2 regions of the Enterococcus sp. AZ170 genome follow, and region 2 is predicted to be linked to the other one. Evidence: a T-box and tRNA genes for the amino acid it is inferred to sense, from the RefSeq annotation. Region 2 holds a T-box; the other holds one or more tRNA genes.
The links. A T-box is a leader RNA that pairs with one kind of tRNA and senses whether it is charged. The one in region 2 lies ahead of tyrS (tyrosine--tRNA ligase), so its partner is inferred to be a tRNA-Tyr.

Region 1 (9,342 bases), 240 kb from region 2:
CCGTCACACCACGAAAGTTTGTAACACCCGAAGTCGGTGAGGTAACCCTTGTGGAGCCAGCCGCCTAAGGTGGGATAGATGATTGGGGTGAAGTCGTAACAAGGTAGCCGTATCGGAAGGTGCGGCTGGATCACCTCCTTTCTAAGGAATATTACGGAAACTTACACATTCGTCGACACTTTGTTCAGTTTTGAGAGGTTTACTCTCATTTTAATAAGTACCACGGGGCCTTAGCTCAGCTGGGAGAGCGCCTGCTTTGCACGCAGGAGGTCAGCGGTTCGATCCCGCTAGGCTCCATTAGTAACCAATGGTTACTAATTATTGTTCATTGAAAACTGGATATTGAAGTAAAAAAGTAATCAAAACAAACCGAGAACACCGCGTTGAAGAGTTAATTAACTGTTCGAAGCTTATTTTATTGGTGACGCCTCTATCGCTAGAGAAACGAACCAAACAATTGACCGTAAGGTCATAAGGTTAAGTGAATAAGGGCGCACGGTGGATGCCTTGGCATTAGGAGCCGATGAAGGACGGGACTAACACCGATATGCTTTGGGGAGCTGTAAGTGAGCTATGATCCAGAGATTTCCGAATGGGGAAACCCAACATCTTTTATAGGATGTTACTTTCCAGTGAATACATAGCTGGTTAGAGGTAGACGCAGAGAACTGAAACATCTTAGTACCTGCAGGAAGAGAAAGAAAATTCGATTCCCTGAGTAGCGGCGAGCGAAACGGGAAGAGCCCAAACCAACAAGCTTGCTTGTTGGGGTTGTAGGACTCCGTTGTGGTAGTCTGTCAAGATAGTCGAAGAACCTGGAAAGGTTCGCCAAAGTGGGTAATAGCCCCGTAGACGAAATGTTGGCAACACCTAGGAGGATCCTGAGTACGGCGGAACACGAGAAATTCCGTCGGAATCCGCGGGGACCATCCCGCAAGGCTAAATACTCCCTAATGACCGATAGTGAACCAGTACCGTGAGGGAAAGGTGAAAAGCACCCCGGAAGGGGAGTGAAATAGATCCTGAAACCGTGTGCCTACAACAAGTCAAAGCCCGTTAATGGGTAATGGCGTGCCTTTTGTAGAATGAACCGGCGAGTTACGATTGCATGCGAGGTTAAGGTGAAGAGCCGGAGCCGCAGCGAAAGCGAGTCTGAATAGGGCGAATGAGTATGTAGTCGTAGACCCGAAACCATGTGATCTACCCATGGCCAGGTTGAAGGTGTGGTAAAACGCACTGGAGGACCGAACCCACGTACGTTGAAAAGTGCGGGGATGAGCTGTGGGTAGCGGAGAAATTCCAAACGAACTTGGAGATAGCTGGTTCTCTCCGAAATAGCTTTAGGGCTAGCGTCGAAGTTAAGAATGATGGAGGTAGAGCACTGTTTGGACTAGGGGCCCATCTCGGGTTACCGAATTCAGATAAACTCCGAATGCCATTCATTCATATTCGGCAGTCAGACTGCGAGTGATAAGATCCGTAGTCGAAAGGGAAACAGCCCAGACCACCAGCTAAGGTCCCAAAATATATGTTAAGTGGAAAAGGATGTGGGGTTGCACAGACAACTAGGATGTTGGCTCAGAAGCAGCCACCATTTAAAGAGTGCGTAATAGCTCACTAGTCGAGTGACCCTGCGCCGAAAATGTACCGGGGCTAAACATATTACCGAAGCTGTGGATCACACCTCTGGTGTGATGGTAGGAGAGCGTTCTAAGGGCGTCGAAGCTAGATCGTGAGGACTAGTGGAGCGCTTAGAAGTGAGAATGCCGGTATGAGTAGCGAAAGACGGGTGAGAATCCCGTCCACCGTATGACTAAGGTTTCCTGGGGAAGGCTCGTCCGCCCAGGGTTAGTCGGGACCTAAGCCAAGGCCGAAAGGCGTAGGCGATGGACAACAGGTTGATATTCCTGTACCAGTTGTTTTTGTTTGAGCAATGGAGGGACGCAGGAGGCTAAGGAATGCATGCGACTGGAAGTGCATGTCCAAGCAGTAAGTCTTGAGTAGAGTCAAATGCTTTACTCTGTACGGACAAGCTGTGATGGGGAGGGAAATAATAGTACCGAAGTTCCTGATGTCACACTGTCAAGAAAAGCTTCTAGTGAGAAAACAACTGCCCGTACCGTAAACCGACACAGGTAGTCGAGGAGAGTATCCTAAGGTGAGCGAGCGAACTCTCGTTAAGGAACTCGGCAAAATGACCCCGTAACTTCGGGAGAAGGGGTGCTGACTTCGGTCAGCCGCAGTGAATAGGCCCAAGCGACTGTTTATCAAAAACACAGGTCTCTGCAAAATCGAAAGATGAAGTATAGGGGCTGACGCCTGCCCGGTGCTGGAAGGTTAAGAGGATGGGTTAGCTTCGGCGAAGCTCAGAATTGAAGCCCCAGTAAACGGCGGCCGTAACTATAACGGTCCTAAGGTAGCGAAATTCCTTGTCGGGTAAGTTCCGACCCGCACGAAAGGCGTAACGATTTGGGCACTGTCTCAACGAGAGACTCGGTGAAATTTTAGTACCTGTGAAGATGCAGGTTACCCGCGACAGGACGGAAAGACCCCATGGAGCTTTACTGTAGCTTGATATTGAGTGTTTGTACCACATGTACAGGATAGGTAGGAGCCGATGAACCCGGAACGCTAGTTTCGGTGGAGGCGCTGGTGGGATACTACCCTTGTGTTATGAACCCTCTAACCCGCACCACTTATCGTGGTGGGAGACAGTGTCAGGTGGGCAGTTTGACTGGGGCGGTCGCCTCCTAAAGAGTAACGGAGGCGCCCAAAGGTTCCCTCAGAATGGTTGGAAATCATTCGCAGAGTGTAAAGGCAGAAGGGAGCTTGACTGCGAGACTTACAAGTCGAGCAGGGACGAAAGTCGGGCTTAGTGATCCGGTGGTTCCGCATGGAAGGGCCATCGCTCAACGGATAAAAGCTACCCTGGGGATAACAGGCTTATCTCCCCCAAGAGTCCACATCGACGGGGAGGTTTGGCACCTCGATGTCGGCTCGTCGCATCCTGGGGCTGTAGTCGGTCCCAAGGGTTGGGCTGTTCGCCCATTAAAGCGGCACGCGAGCTGGGTTCAGAACGTCGTGAGACAGTTCGGTCCCTATCCGTCGCGGGCGTTGGAAATTTGAGAGGAGCTGTCCTTAGTACGAGAGGACCGGGATGGACTTACCGCTGGTGTACCAGTTGTTCTGCCAAGGGCATTGCTGGGTAGCTATGTAGGGAAGGGATAAACGCTGAAAGCATCTAAGTGTGAAGCCCACCTCAAGATGAGATTTCCCATTTCTTTAAGAAAGTAAGACCCCTCAGAGATGATGAGGTAGATAGGTTGGAAGTGGAAGTGCAGTGATGTACGGAGCGGACCAATACTAATCGGTCGAGGACTTAACCAAAGAAACGAAATAAAAAAGTTTTTCGGAATGTTTGATTCTATTACTTCAATCCAGTTTTGAGTGAATAATCACTCAACTAAATAGCAACAACACCCAGTGTGGTGGCGATAGCGAGAAGGATACACCTGTTCCCATGCCGAACACAGAAGTTAAGCTTCTTAGCGCCGATTGTAGTGAAGGGTTTCCCTTTGTGAGAGTAGGACGTCGCCACGCTAATTATTCCGGCATAGCTCAGTTGGTAGTAGCGCATGACTGTTAATCATGATGTCGTAGGTTCGAGTCCTACTGCCGGAGTTCCTTAATATAGGACTTATGAGTAATACTTTGCTTCCTTTAACTCTGGAGAGTTGTCCGAGTGGCCGAAGGAGCATGATTGGAAATCATGTAGACGGTTAACGCTGTCTCAAGGGTTCGAATCCCTTACTCTCCGTATTAAGTTTTTATTGGCCCGTTGGTCAAGCGGTTAAGACACCGCCCTTTCACGGCGGTATCACGGGTTCGATTCCCGTACGGGTCATTTATATTTTTTGGAGGTTTAGCTCAGCTGGGAGAGCACCTGCCTTACAAGCAGGGGGTCGGCGGTTCGATCCCGTCAACCTCCATTAAATTACGGTTTGGTAGTTCAGCTGGTTAGAATGCCTGCCTGTCACGCAGGAGGTCGCGGGTTCGAGTCCCGTCCAGACCGTTTTACATTTTTTGGCGCAGTAGCTCAGTTGGTAGAGCAACGGATTGAAGCTCCGTGTGTCGGCAGTTCGATTCTGTCTTGCGCCATTTGGAGGAATAGCGAAGTGGCTAAACGCGACGGACTGTAAATCCGTTCCTTAGGGTTCAGTGGTTCGAATCCACTTTCCTCCATTATCTTAGTAGGGATATAGTTAAACGGTATAACTACGGTCTCCAAAACCGTCATTGTGGGTTCGATTCCTACTATCCCTGTTAATAGTTTATGGCGATTGTGGTGAAGTGGTTAACACAGCGGATTGTGGTTCCGCCATGCGTGGGTTCGATCCCCATCAGTCGCCCTTAGCTTTTAATTTTTATTATATGTTTTATGGCGATTGTGGTGAAGTGGTTAACACAGCGGATTGTGGTTCCGCCACGCGTGGGTTCGATTCCCATCAGTCGCCCTTAGTTCTAATTTTGGGGTATAGCCAAGCGGTAAGGCAACAGGTTTTGATCCTGTCATGCGTTGGTTCGAATCCAGCTACCCCAGTTTTCTCTTTTAGAGATTGTTTTATAGTTAAATATGGCGGTATAGCCAAGTGGTAAGGCAGAGGTCTGCAAAACCTTCATCACCGGTTCAAATCCGGTTACCGCCTTGCAAAATTATTTCATGCCGGCGTGGCGGAATTGGCAGACGCGCTGGACTCAAAATCCAGTGCCCGCGAGGGCGTGCCGGTTCGACCCCGGCCGCCGGTATAAAAAAACTACGATGATCATCGTAGTTTTTTTTATGAAATTATGAAATATCGGCTCTTTGTCAACTAATGTTGGTAAAGAAAAACCAAAGAATTAAATCGATTAGTATGATCCCTAGAGGAACTTTCCTCTAGGTTTTTTGGCTCTTTGTCAACTAATGTTGGTGAAGAAAATCTAAAGAATTAAATCGATTAATATGATTCCTAGAGGAAATTTCCTCTAGGTTTTTCTATTTTCTTGAAAAAGAATAGTGCCAAAACATAAAGAAATTCTCAACTTAAAATTGTAAAAATTACGAAACCCATAAGCATTTCTCTTCAACACTTTAATATGGTTGTTTAAACATTCCAATGGTCCATTAGAATAAGGCAATTCTAGCGCATTTTTAATTTCATTTTTGTACTTCTTAAAAGTACCAATAGTCGTTTGATAATAGGTAGGAAGACGACAAAAATCTTCGTCTAATAGTGCACAAAACCGAGCAAAATCTCTTGTCTGTACGGCATAAAGAAAGTCCTGATAACAGGTGTAGCCACTTTTCAATTCGTCATCATACGCAAGTAATCGATCCACGACTTTTGTTTCAGTTAAATAAGTGCGGAAGGTGAGTCGATTGATTTTTTTAGGTTCATAAAATCGTTTCAAGACACGGTAAACAGAGGAAACTGAGACCTTCTTTTGACGCGCAATTTCACTCATAGAGGAAACTGAGACCTTCTTTTGACGCGCAATTTCACTCATAGAAGTGGTTTTTCTGAGCAGATCGGCAATGGATAACTTCACTTTAGTTGAAATCGAACAATGTTTTTCAACAAGACTCGTTTTAGCAACGAACGATCGATTGCAGGATTGACAGAAGAAACGGCGTTTCTTCAAGCGTAAATGAGTTTGATACTCCGAAACATCATTCAATAAAATCAGACAGCTTGTAAAGCCCCAACGGATAATCGCCTCCTTTTCTTCTCCCTCATAGTGAGGACAAACATGAGCAGCATAATCGAGCGTACCAGAGAAGACCTGACAAATTCTTCCTTTGATCGATTCATTTTTTAAGCAAATTTCATTAAAAGTGATGTTTAAGTCTAGAATATCTAAGGTTTCTTTGATAAGATTTGTATAGGACATCTTGATTTCTCCTTTTTGAATGGTTTTAGACGACTTAATTCTAAAGGATATCAGGGTGTCTTTTCTATTATTTTGCATTAAAAAAGATGCCGGTGATTTCTCACCAACATCAGAAAGTATAGAGCCGAAATATCAAATTGTCTTTTTTCTTTTTCTATTCAGTTGAAAATAGTTGATCAACTCATTCTTTTATAAACTAAAAAAGTGGGAAATCAGAAGAAAATGATTTTTCACTTTTTTTAGTTTTAAAATAAAGATTCATTCATAAAAAATGCGGTAATATAAAAGATTTCATCTTCTGGAATTACAATGGCATAGTATGTTTCTAAAAATTGACTATTTTTTCGAACACTGGCAATTTCAGTTGAATATTTTTTTTTGAAAGCTAATGTTTTTGGAAAACTACTAACACTTTTATCCTTTTTTAGTCGATCAATCATGCAGACGACATGACAAGCTAAACCTACTTTTATTTCGTAAGAAACATTTGGATTGATTTCAGCAGCTATTGCTTCAACCCACTCTCGAACAGAGATTATTAGTTCTTTTCCGTGTTCATATTCTAGCATATTTGCGATATTATGTTGCATACCGTCAAAAGCAATCTCATAATCGATCAGTGATTGAATATTTTTAGTTTTAGTCTCATCTAAAGCATCTGTAATCGTAAAGTGTGGCGAAGTTAAGGAAAGTTGAAAAGTACCAATTGTACAAATGATTTTTCCAGAAAGAGTTAAATTTTTAAGCGTTTGTTCCAGTAATTTTTCGTCAGTAATTTGTAATGATATAAGTTCACAAGCATCTCCACGAAAGTTTAAGCGGTTACTCAGCATTTTTTTGATCAATTGAGCTGAGCCTTCACCAGTTGTACACAGTGTTAGAATATATAACTTTGATTCCTTTCGTTCATCGTCACTATTTTTTTGATAAGTAGAAAGGCCTTTAATGTTTCTGGTCGATTCAAATACCTCATTAAGTTCGTAACCTAGAGAAGCTTTTCTGCTCGCTTCCAGCACATGAAGAGTGCTGACTAGCTCAATACAGCGAATGTCAATACGCAGTTTTTGTTGCAACTCATCGCTAAAGTTGATTAACGACCCCATATCAACTAATAATAGGACGTCTTTTAGTTGATCTTTTGCTATTAGATAATTTTTAATATTGTTTAGAGTTACGATTGGTTTTTCCTCAAGAGACATATCAAAACCTACGGCAATTTGTTCCCCAAGTAATTTGTTGACAACACTTGCCATGCTAGTTGCAGTTGAATCACCGTGAGCAACAACGATGACTTCGACTTTCGCTCTTTTTTTATTTTTGTTTTCGTAAGAGGTAAAAAATAAGGCAAGAAAGCCAGCTTCATCTTCTGGAAGCTGAATACTAAAATCCGCTTCTATAACTGAGAGACAGTGTTGGGCTGTTTTGAAAAGGGTGGCATGTTCCTTTTTTATTTCTGTTATTCGAGGATTAATGATTCTTTGACCTCTCTTAACTCGTTGAATCGTATTATACAAATGAAGTGCCAATCCATAGCGAACATTATCAGATAAATGAAGATTTAACAATCGGGAAGCTTTTTCACATACTTTATTCGCCGTTGCAACAATCTCTGAACCGACGATTTGTTCAAGGTTCTTTAAATCAATGACTGAATCAGTATTATAGGAATGATAATAATTTGTTATCGTGGTATCAATGATTTCAGATGTTTGCGAAGTATCAAGGCCGATTCGCTCCATATCACTCATTTTTTGCTCGATGATTTGGTAGATATCATTATTTTTAGTGTCTTTTTGTAAAAATAAGGTTGTATCTTCATCATTAAACATGAAAAAACGTGCATTCATATTCGGAAGTAGTAGCCAAATTTTTGGACGATCTTCCGTGTTATAAAGGCCTTCACGGATGTAATGAGGCAGTTCATAACTACTGATTTTGATAGTTTCTTCTTGTCGAGCGATAAAGTGAGAATAGGCTTTTGCACAAAGTAGCTGTATATCGGCTTTTAGTTGACCTACATTATTAGGACAATGATAGCCCAATAATGCTCGAATCGTATTCGTAGAAACTTCTATCGGTGTTTTTAATTTCTTGGTTTCAGCTTGAAAAAAAGTTGAAATCAAGCTTAGCCGTTCGTCTAAACCACGATCTATTAAACTAGGAATTTTAATTCGCATGGGAATTCTACGGATAAACGTTTGTAGCAATGAAGAGGAAGTATCTTCAGTTGTTGCACAGACCAATAATACTTGGGCAGTTCTTTCACTATTGGTTTCACCAAGCCTTCGATAGATACCGCGATCAATAAAGGTGAACAGCATTTCCTGACCTTCAGGAGGGAGCCGATGAATTTCATCTAGAAAGAGAATACCGCCATTCGCTTTTTCCAATAGCCCGATACGATCATTATCTGCACCCGTGTAAGCACCTTTAAGAATACCAAAAATAGAACCTACTAATAATTGAGGATTGTTCGCATAATCGGCACAATTGAACGTAATAAAGTTAGAATCCGCTTTCAATTTAGCTTGGGAAACGGCATAGCTATAAATCAGTTCGGCAAACATACTTTTCCCGACACCTGTTTCTCCAGTCAATAATATATGCATGCCATTTGGCGGATATAGCACAGCTGCTTTAGCCTGTTCACCACAGTGAAATAGGCTAGGGCTTTTTTTGATGAAATCATCTAAAATAGTGCTTGTTTGTTTTTCTTTTGGACTTGTTGAACAAAAATAAATTGGTTTAGTACCACTTTTTTTAGCTTTTCCTAGCTTGACTAATTGATTCAAGTCACTGCTAACATTTGCACGTGTAAGATTCAATTGTTTAGCAATCTCACTGGCGGTTACCAGTTGATCTTCAGAATATTGTCCTAACAATTCTGCTATTTTTTCAATTCTTTTCATTTTTTTCCGACCTTTGATGAATAGTGTTTTTTTGTTCTATGCCCTTAAGTATAATGTTGAATAGTGAAATAGTCAAAGTCATCTGTTTTTGTATGCGTTAATGTGTTTTAATTTGTTGTTAAAATGTGTTTCGAAAATTATTTCTGGGAAACACATACAAGTGAAATCCTGCTTTATAGAGATTTTCTGTGTTTGGCACACTAGTTGCTTATATTAATATGAAAACGTAATTAGTGTTTGAAGGGAGACGGTCAAATGATTTCAGAGACAGATGTGATGCAAATCATCGTTTATGCAGGTAATGCAAAATCGCTGGCAATGAACGCAATTAAAGAAGCAAAAGGTGGAGAGATCACCGAGGCAAAAAGAATATTGGAGGAAAGCAAAGACAATTTAAAAATTGCCCATCAACATCATACAAACATTTTAAAAACCTTTGCAAGTAATCCAGATGAACCAGTAAATATGTTTTTGACTCATGCGCAAGATCATATGATGGCAG
Region 2 (9,342 bases):
AAGTTCCAAAACAAAAAGTATCTGATTTCTTGAAAAATATGTTTGAAGTTCAACCACAAAATATTAAAGAACAAATTGCATTCTACGAAGCGAAGGAGTCGAAATAATCATGGCACAAAAAACAATGATCCAAGCAATTACAGATGCCTTAGCTCTTGAAATAGAGAAAGACGAAAACGTCTTGGTCTTTGGTGAAGACGTTGGTAAAAACGGCGGAGTTTTCCGTGCAACTGAAGGGTTACAAGAAAAATTTGGTGAAGACCGTGTCTTCGATACTCCTTTAGCAGAATCTGGAATCGGTGGTTTAGCTTTTGGTTTAGCATTAGAAGGATACCGTCCAGTTCCTGAAATCCAATTCTTTGGATTCGTATTTGAAGTATTTGACGAAATCGTTGGTCAAATGGCTCGTACTCGTTACCGTATGGGTGGAACACGTAACATGCCTATTACTGTTCGTGCGCCATTTGGTGGTGGTGTGCATACACCAGAACTTCACTCAGATAATTTAGAAGGATTGATTGCTCAATCTCCTGGTATCCGTGTGGTTATTCCATCAAATCCATATGATGCAAAAGGACTATTGATTTCTGCAATCAGAAGCAATGACCCTGTTGTTTACTTAGAGCATATGAAATTATACCGTTCATTCCGTGAGGAAGTGCCGGATGAAGCATATGAAGTGCCATTAGATAAAGCAGCTGTGACTCGTGAGGGTACTGATATTTCTATCATTACTTACGGTGCAATGGTTCGTGAAGCAATCAAAGCCGCTGACAACTTAGCAAAAGACAATATTTCTGTTGAAATCATTGACTTACGTACTGTCGCTCCTTTAGATGTTGAAACAATCATCAAATCAGTTGAAAAAACTGGTCGTGTAGTCGTAGTTCAAGAAGCACAAAAACAAGCTGGCGTTGGCGCTATGGTTGTTTCTGAAATTTCTGAACGTGCGGTTTTATCACTAGAAGCGCCAATTGGCCGTGTATCTGCTCCAGATACAATCTTCCCATTTGGACAAGCAGAAAACATTTGGTTGCCAAATGCTAAAGATATCGAAGCGAAAGCTAGAGAAATCGCAGAATTTTAATTAGAGACTAAACAAATCTTACTTTAAAAACGTGCCTTGATTTTCACGTGATAGCTTATCACGTGGAAATTTAGCGCTGTTATTTTCAGTAAATGACTAGTTAGACAGATACGATAAAGGAAGGGAAGGCTTAAAAAATGGCTTATCAATTTAAATTACCAGATATTGGTGAAGGGATTGCAGAAGGCGAAATCGTAAAATGGTTCGTTAAAGCAGGAGACACCATCAATGAAGATGATACATTATTAGAAGTTCAAAACGATAAATCTGTAGAAGAGATTCCATCTCCCGTTACAGGAACAGTTAAATCTATCGTAGTACCAGAAGGCACTGTAGCAAATGTTGGAGATGTATTGATTGAAATCGATGCACCTGGACATCCTGAAAATGATGCTGCACCAGCAGCTCCAGCTCAAGAACAAACACCTGCACAACCAGCAGCTGTTCCAGCAGCACCTGCAACAGACAGTAATGGGGGTGTGTTCCAATTTAAATTACCAGATATCGGTGAGGGTATTGCAGAAGGCGAAATCGTAAAATGGTTCGTTAAATCTGGCGATACAATCAACGAAGATGATACTTTATTGGAAGTTCAAAATGACAAATCTGTTGAAGAAATTCCTTCACCCGTTACAGGAACAGTTAAAAACATCGTAGTACCAGAAGGTACGGTAGCAAATGTTGGGGATGTATTGATCGAAATCGATGCACCAGGACATAATTCTGCATCAAGTTCAGCAGCGCCAGCAGCAAGTGCGCCTGCTCAAACTGAACAAGCAGCACCAGCTCCAGCAGCATCAACAGGTGTTGTAGCAGCGGCTGATCCAAACAAACGTGTGTTGGCGATGCCATCAGTACGTCAATTTGCTCGTGAAAAAGATGTAGATATTACACAAGTTGCACCAACTGGAAAAGGCGGACGTGTGACAAAAGCGGATATCGAAAGCTTTATTTCAGGTGGCGGACAAGCAACAGCGCCAGCACAAGCTGAACAAACTGCAGCGGCTCCACAAGCAACAACTACAACTGAAGCAGCACCAAAAGCACCAGCTAAACCATTCGTTTCTGACTTAGGTGAAGCTGAAACACGCGAAAAAATGACACCAACTCGTAAAGCAATTGCGAAAGCAATGGTGAACAGTAAACATACTGCTCCACATGTTACGTTACATGATGAAGTTGAAGTGTCTAAATTATGGAATCACCGTAAGAAATTTAAAGATGTTGCAGCAGCAAACGGTACGAAATTAACATTCTTACCTTACGTTGTGAAAGCATTGACAGCAACGGTTCAAAAATTCCCAATCTTGAATGCATCAATTGATGACGCAGCACAAGAAATTGTTTATAAAAACTACTATAACATTGGTATTGCAACAGATACTGATCATGGTTTATATGTACCAAACGTTAAAAATGCGAATACTAAGAGCATGTTTGCGATCGCTGATGAAATCAACGAAAAAGCAGCTCTTGCAATCGAAGGCAAATTAACTGGTGCGGATATGCGTGATGGTTCTATCACAATCAGTAATATCGGTTCAGTTGGTGGCGGCTGGTTCACACCAGTTATTAACTACCCTGAAGTTGCGATTTTAGGTGTTGGTACAATCGCTACTCAACCAGTTGTAAATGCAGATGGTGAAATCGTCGTTGGACGTGTCATGAAACTTTCAATGAGTTTTGACCACCGTATCGTTGATGGCGCAACTGCTCAAAAAGCAATGAACAACATCAAGCGTTTATTAGCTGATCCAGAATTATTATTAATGGAAGGATGATTATCACATGGTAGTAGGAGATTTCGCCATTGAATTAGATACAGTCGTAATTGGTTCAGGCCCTGGAGGATACGTTGCAGCGATTCGTGCTGCTGAAATGGGTCAAAAAGTTGCGATCATTGAACGTGAGTTTATCGGCGGTGTATGTTTAAACGTTGGATGTATTCCTTCTAAAGCATTGATCGCAGCTGGACATCACTATCAAGAATCATTAGATTCAACTATGTTTGGTGTAACAGCTAAAGAGGTTGAGTTAGACTTTACAAAAACACAAGAATGGAAAGACAACAAAGTTGTTAATACGTTGACAAGCGGTGTTGGTTTCCTTCTTAAAAAACATAAAATCGAAATTATTGAAGGAGAAGCGTTTTTCGTTGATGAAAACACATTACGTGTGATTCATCCAGATTCAGCGCAAACATACTCATTCAATAATGCAATCGTAGCGACAGGTTCTCGCCCAATCGAAATCCCAGGATTTAAATTTGGCGGCCGTGTCTTAGATTCTACAGGTGGTTTGAACTTGAAAGAAGTGCCTAAGAAATTTGTGATCATCGGTGGCGGTGTTATCGGTGCAGAATTAGGTGGCGCATATGCGAACCTTGGTTCTGAAGTAACGATTTTAGAAGGTAGTCCTTCAATTTTACCAACATATGAAAAAGATATGGTTAAATTAGTTACAGATGATTTCAAGAAGAAAAATGTAACAGTTGTAACCAAAGCGATGGCTAAAGAAGCAATCGACAACGGCGACAGCGTAACGGTTAAATATGAAGTAGACGGCAAAGAAGAATCAGTAACTGCTGACTACGTAATGGTAACAGTTGGACGTCGTCCAAACACAGATGATCTTGGTTTAGAACAAGCTGGTGTTGAAGTTGGCGAACGTGGTTTAGTTCAAGTGGACAAACAAGGTAGAACAAACGTATCAAACATCTTCGCTATTGGGGATATCGTACCAGGCGCTGCTCTTGCTCATAAAGCAAGCTACGAAGCAAAAATTGCCGCTGAAGCAATTTCTGGTAAAAAAGTAGAAGTAGACTACAAAGCAATGCCTGCTGTAGCCTTTACTGATCCTGAATTAGCAAGTGTTGGTATGACAATCGCTGAAGCCAAAGAAGCGGGATTAGAAGCTACAGCTTACAAATTCCCATTCGCTGGTAACGGCCGTGCTATTTCTTTAGGTAAAACTGAAGGATTCGTACGTTTGGTAACAACAAACGAAGACAATGTCATTATCGGAGCACAAATCGGTGGAGTTGGCGCAAGTGATATGATTTCTGAATTATCATTAGCGGTTGAATCTGGCATGAATGCTGAAGATATTGCATTAACAATCCATCCACACCCATCTTTAGGGGAAATTACTATGGATGCTTCTGAATTGGCTTTAGGTTTGCCAATTCATATTTAAATAGCATATTTGTCACACAAAGAAAGACCGAGCTGGCCAGGCTCGGTCTTTTGTTTTAGTTTTAATTGAAAAGACTGTTAAAACTTAGTAAGATTTCACAACTTTTAACCGTCTTTTTTGTTATTCGGTATCACTAAGCCTATGTTTCAGCGATGAAGCTCTCTATCATCTTGCTCATCGATTCTATGGACCATTTCAAGCAATCCACCGTTTCCCTCATCTATGATTCTTTTCACTCTAGAAATCGTTGTAGTGCTGCTGCCAGTGGCTTCAGCGATATCACTATACGTTTTATTTAGTAACAGTAACTTTGCGACTTCAAAGCGCTGAATCATAGAATCCAGCTCTTTTAATGTCATTAAGTCATCGAAATAATTGTAGCAATCCTCCAAGGTTTCTAAAGCCAATAGAGAACGGAAAAACTCATCACCGTGGCCGTCTTGTATCTTGTCGATTTTCATAAGTCCCTCCTAATTTAAAAGCTGAGCGAGCTTGTCCAGCCTCGACTGGAAAATAGGAAAAACTGAATGAGACGCTTTTTGTCTCATTCAGTTTTTATCTTTTTCTCGAGAGGCTAGCTCGTGAAGCTAGATAAAACAAAGTGCGGCAGATGATCCAGTTCTAACAGAAAAATAGGAAAATAAGAGGGTGATACTTTTTGCCACAATCCTATTTTATCTTTTTCCGAAGAGTTAGCCCGTAAAGCTAGATAACTTATTCTACCGATACGTCAAAATACACTGTAAACTTTTCAGTAAGCATTTTTTATTATAAAACTTTTTTTTATTTTGTCCAGTGAATTGAGTGAATTAATGCAAAAAATGAAACAAAAGGGAAGCATACTAATTTTAGTTTGCTTCCCTTTTAAAATAGCCTATTTAGTTTTTACTTAGAAATCAATTTCACTAAAGTGTATTGTTTTTTACCTTTACGAACAATAATGAATTTGCCATCAAAGCTGTGCTCTGCTGTAACGACAAAGTCCAACTCTTTAATACGGTCACCATTGATTGAAATTGCACCATTTGTGATATCTTCTCTCGCTTGGCGTTTAGAAGGTTCAATGCCAAGTTCAATCAACCAATCGACAAGAGTTTGACCAAGTATTTCTGTTTCAATAGTAGGCATGTTTTTAAAGCCTTCTTCAATTTGTTTTGAGGTTAGATTTTTTACGTTACCAGAAAATAGGGCTTCTGAAATTGCTAATGCATCATTTAGATCAGCTTCACTATGCACAAATTTTGTCATTTCTGCGGCTAACACACGTTGTGCTTCACGTAAATGTGGTTCGGTTTCTACTTTAACTTCTAATGCATCGATCTCGTCTTTTGTTAAGAAGGTAAAGAACTTCAAGTACTTGATTACGTCACGGTCATCTTGGTTTACCCAGAATTGGTAGAATTCGTAAGGGGTTGTTTTTTCTGGATCCAACCAAACAGCACCACCAGCTGTTTTACCGAATTTTGTTCCATCTGCTTTTAGCATCAATGGAATGGTTAATCCAAAGGCTTTTGCATCTGCGCCTTCTTTTTTACGAATCAAATCTAGGCCTGCGGTAATATTGCCCCATTGATCGGCTCCACCGATTTGCATACGAACGTTATTGTGTTGGAATAAGTGTAAAAAGTCCATTGATTGAAGAATTTGGTACGTAAACTCTGTAAATGAAATCCCTGTTTCTAAACGACTTGCTACAATATCTTTGGCAAGCATGGTATTGATATTGAAGAATTTACCGTAATCTCTCAAGAAATCCAATAAAGTCAGGTTGTGCGTCCAATCGTAGTTGTTGACCAAAGTTAATGTGTTATCTGTATCCACCGCAAATAATTTTTCCATTTGTCTGGTTAAAGAATCAACATTGTGTTGAACAGTCTCCATTGTTTGCAATTGACGTTCGGTTGTTCGCCCACTTGGATCTCCGATCGTTCCAGTTGCGCCACCGATCAAAATAAACGGCTGGTGTCCAAACGCTTGGAATCTTTTTAGCATCATAAAAGGAATCAAATGCCCAATATGCATACTATCTCCTGTAGGATCAACACCGCAATATAGTGAAATGCTCTCGGTTTCAACGTATTCACGTAGACCTTCGCTATCTGTTTGTTGGTTGATGGCGCCACGCCATTCTAATTCATCAATAATGTTTGTCATGTTTCTTCTTCCTTCCCTAAATAAAATAAAAAACGTCCCATAGGCTAATAGCCTATGGGACGAACTTCGCCGTGTTACCACCCAAATTGTATATGAAACATCATATACCTCTCAAATCTGTATCGTAGATAGACGCCTACTTACGGTAGGAAACTAAAAGTGTAATTCACAAAAAATGTATATGCCAACTCTCACTAAATGTTGACTCTCTGAAATAGGGACATTCTTGCTACTGTGCTTTATTAAAGTTTGATATGTGATTTTGTAGCAATTCTACGACAAATAAGCCAACTTGTCAAATACTTCTTTTTTTCTTTTATTATTTTTAAATGTGGGAATTTTCATATAAATAGTTTCCTCTTTAATCTAGGTTTTTTGAAAGCAGAAAAAGACTAGTATAATTTCTAACAATTATGAACGAGCTTTTTACAATTAGCTGTTTTATGTTATTTTTTTCACACAAACGCTTTACTACAGTGGAGCATTGACGCGCTATATAGAGTAGGGAAATGTTAAATAACGGGTTATTTTTTTAATTCTACTCTTTTTGACTTGGGTGTAAAACGTACCTATACTTTGGGAGTGATTTCACATGTGAGAAACAAAAATTAAATTAAATCAGGAGGTCAAATTTAAACATGAATAAGAAATTATCATTATTTGGACTAATTGGAATTACCATGGCCTTTTTCGGAACGGTTCGTAGTGTTCCAACCTTAGCATCTACCGGGTGGGCACAAATTTTTTATATGCTAATTGCAGCATGTTGCTTTGCTTTACCAATTGCTTTGATTTCAGCCGAATTATCAACTGGTTGGCCGGAAGAAGGCGGTCCACAAGTTTGGGTACGTAATGCTTTTGGTGAAAAATGGGGTTTTGTTACGTCATGGTTATTATGGGTACAAATGTTTTTCGGAATGGTCATGGTTGCTTCAACTGTAGGTGTATTACTAGGTTACGTGATCGACCGTCCAGATTTAGGGCATAATAATTTATTTATTTTTATTATGATATTGATTTCTTATTGGGGCATTACGTTACTTAATTTGAAATTTGACATGGTAAAAATTGCTGGTGACTGGGGCGCTGTGATCGGTGTCTATATACCTTTTGTTGCTTTAGTCGTTTTAGGGATGATGTATATGGCAAAACACGGAATCAACCAAGAAAGCTACTTAGGTCATTTTGAAGCAAGTAAATTATTACCAGATTTTAGTGATTTAGGAAGCTTGCCAACGTTGACAGGGATCATCTTCATTTTTGCTGGGGTAGAAATTTCATCTGTTCACGCAAATAACATTGATAATCCAAAACGAAATTATCCAATCGCAGTTATTGCATCTGTTTTACTATTAGTTGTGTTTAACTTAGCTGCTGGTTTAAGTGTAGCAGATAGTGTACCAGCTGGAAAAATGGAACTTGCTAACATCACGCAACCATTTGTGATCATGACACAAGATCTTGGGATTCCTGCGATTTTCAATAATATTATTTCCTTGATGATTTTAATCGGTGTTTTAGTTCAATTAAGCGCTTGGGTCCTAGGTCCAAGTAAATCAATGATCAAAGTTGCAGAAGAAGGAAACTTACCACCATTCTTCCAAAAACGGAATGCAAAAGGAATTCCAATTGTTTTTGTCATGATCCAAGCGATTGTTATTTCACTTGTGTCATTCTTATATGTTGTAGTTCCAGATATTAGTGCCGCATTTTTGATTATCACAATCACAACCACAATTCTTTATTGCGTGGTCTATCTATTGATTTCACTTTCAGCGATTAAATTACGTTACAGCATGCCGACTGTGAAACGTCCATTTAGATTAGGAAGTAAAGGCAATGGTTTGATGTGGTTTGTCTCTACTTTAGCAATTGTTAGTGTGGTTGTGACGATTCTAGTCAGCTTGATTCCGCCAACCTCTGTTCCGCAAAGTGGACATGTTGCTTATGTTATTTATCAAGTTGCAGCGACGGTCATTATGATCGGTATTGCCTTGATCATTTATAAGAGAAAGAAACCAGAATGGAAGAAAATAGATAAATAAGAAACAACATTTTCAGCATGATCAATTATGAAACTATCGGAGGAAAATATCATGAAAAATTTCAACACAGATGATACAAATTTAAAAGCATTATTTATAGGTGATAAAGGTGAAAACGTTGATTTATTCAAAGAACTGCTAAATAAAATGATCGATGAACATGTTGGCTGGAGACAAAACTACATGCCACAAGATTTACCAGTTATTTCACCACAAGATAGAAGTTCTAAAAGTTTCCAAGAAACAGCGGACAATATGAGAAATGTCTTCAATGTATTATCTTCACGTTTACGTACAGAATCACTTCCATGGCACTCAGCAGGTCGTTTTTGGGGTCATATGAACGCTGAAACATTAATGCCATCAATTGTCGCCTATACAACTGCAATGCTGTGGAATGGCAATAACGTGGCTTATGAGTCATCGCCTGCAACTTCACAAATGGAAGAAGAAGTTGGAATGGAATTTGCAACATTGATGGGCTATGAAGATGGTTGGGGTCATATTGCAGCAGATGGTTCAATCGCTAACTTAGAAGGTTTATGGTACGCCCGCAATATGAAATCTTTACCATTCGCCATCAAAGCCGTTGTGCCAGAAATGGTTGCAGGTAAAACAGACTGGGAATTATTGAACATGTCAACAACGGAAGTCTTAGATATTTTAGATCAGGTACAAGATAACTTTGACGAAATCAAAGCACAATCAGCTCGTAGTGGTAAAAACTTGGATAAATTAGGTAAATGGATCGTACCACAAACGAAACACTATTCATGGTTAAAAGCCGCTGACATTATCGGTATTGGTTTAGATCAAGTGATTGCCGGTGAAGTAAATAGTGAATACCGCATGGATATTGAC

Region 1: it encodes a tRNA-Tyr, which carries the amino acid that the T-box ahead of tyrS (tyrosine--tRNA ligase) is inferred to sense. The anticodon was not compared.

The regions. Positions count from the first base shown of each region.
Region 1 covers NZ_CP172947.1:1,473,927-1,483,268, forward strand. Annotated here, with positions in the region: rRNA gene IGJ55_RS07085 (16S ribosomal RNA) at 1-141, shown strand, start outside; tRNA gene IGJ55_RS07090 (tRNA-Ala) at 225-297, shown strand; rRNA gene IGJ55_RS07095 (23S ribosomal RNA) at 476-3,387, shown strand; rRNA gene rrf (5S ribosomal RNA) at 3,485-3,600, shown strand; tRNA gene IGJ55_RS07105 (tRNA-Asn) at 3,608-3,681, shown strand; tRNA gene IGJ55_RS07110 (tRNA-Ser) at 3,729-3,817, shown strand; tRNA gene IGJ55_RS07115 (tRNA-Glu) at 3,833-3,904, shown strand; tRNA gene IGJ55_RS07120 (tRNA-Val) at 3,917-3,989, shown strand; tRNA gene IGJ55_RS07125 (tRNA-Asp) at 3,999-4,072, shown strand; tRNA gene IGJ55_RS07130 (tRNA-Phe) at 4,086-4,158, shown strand; tRNA gene IGJ55_RS07135 (tRNA-Tyr) at 4,162-4,242, shown strand; tRNA gene IGJ55_RS07140 (tRNA-Trp) at 4,253-4,323, shown strand; tRNA gene IGJ55_RS07145 (tRNA-His) at 4,337-4,409, shown strand; tRNA gene IGJ55_RS07150 (tRNA-His) at 4,442-4,514, shown strand; tRNA gene IGJ55_RS07155 (tRNA-Gln) at 4,529-4,600, shown strand; tRNA gene IGJ55_RS07160 (tRNA-Cys) at 4,636-4,706, shown strand; tRNA gene IGJ55_RS07165 (tRNA-Leu) at 4,723-4,806, shown strand; gene IGJ55_RS07170 (transposase) at 5,026-5,931, opposite strand; gene IGJ55_RS07175 (sigma 54-interacting transcriptional regulator) at 6,177-8,840, opposite strand; gene IGJ55_RS07180 (PTS lactose/cellobiose transporter subunit IIA) at 9,096-9,342, shown strand, end outside.
Region 2 covers NZ_CP172947.1:1,229,422-1,238,763, forward strand. Annotated here, with positions in the region: gene pdhA (pyruvate dehydrogenase (acetyl-transferring) E1 component subunit alpha) at 1-107, shown strand, start outside; gene IGJ55_RS05945 (alpha-ketoacid dehydrogenase subunit beta) at 110-1,087, shown strand; gene IGJ55_RS05950 (dihydrolipoyllysine-residue acetyltransferase) at 1,225-2,868, shown strand; gene lpdA (dihydrolipoyl dehydrogenase) at 2,876-4,282, shown strand; gene IGJ55_RS05960 (YerC/YecD family TrpR-related protein) at 4,429-4,743, opposite strand; gene tyrS (tyrosine--tRNA ligase) at 5,168-6,436, opposite strand; T-box leader at 6,489-6,691, opposite strand; gene tyrP (tyrosine-tyramine antiporter) at 7,075-8,481, shown strand; gene tdc (tyrosine decarboxylase) at 8,533-9,342, shown strand, end outside.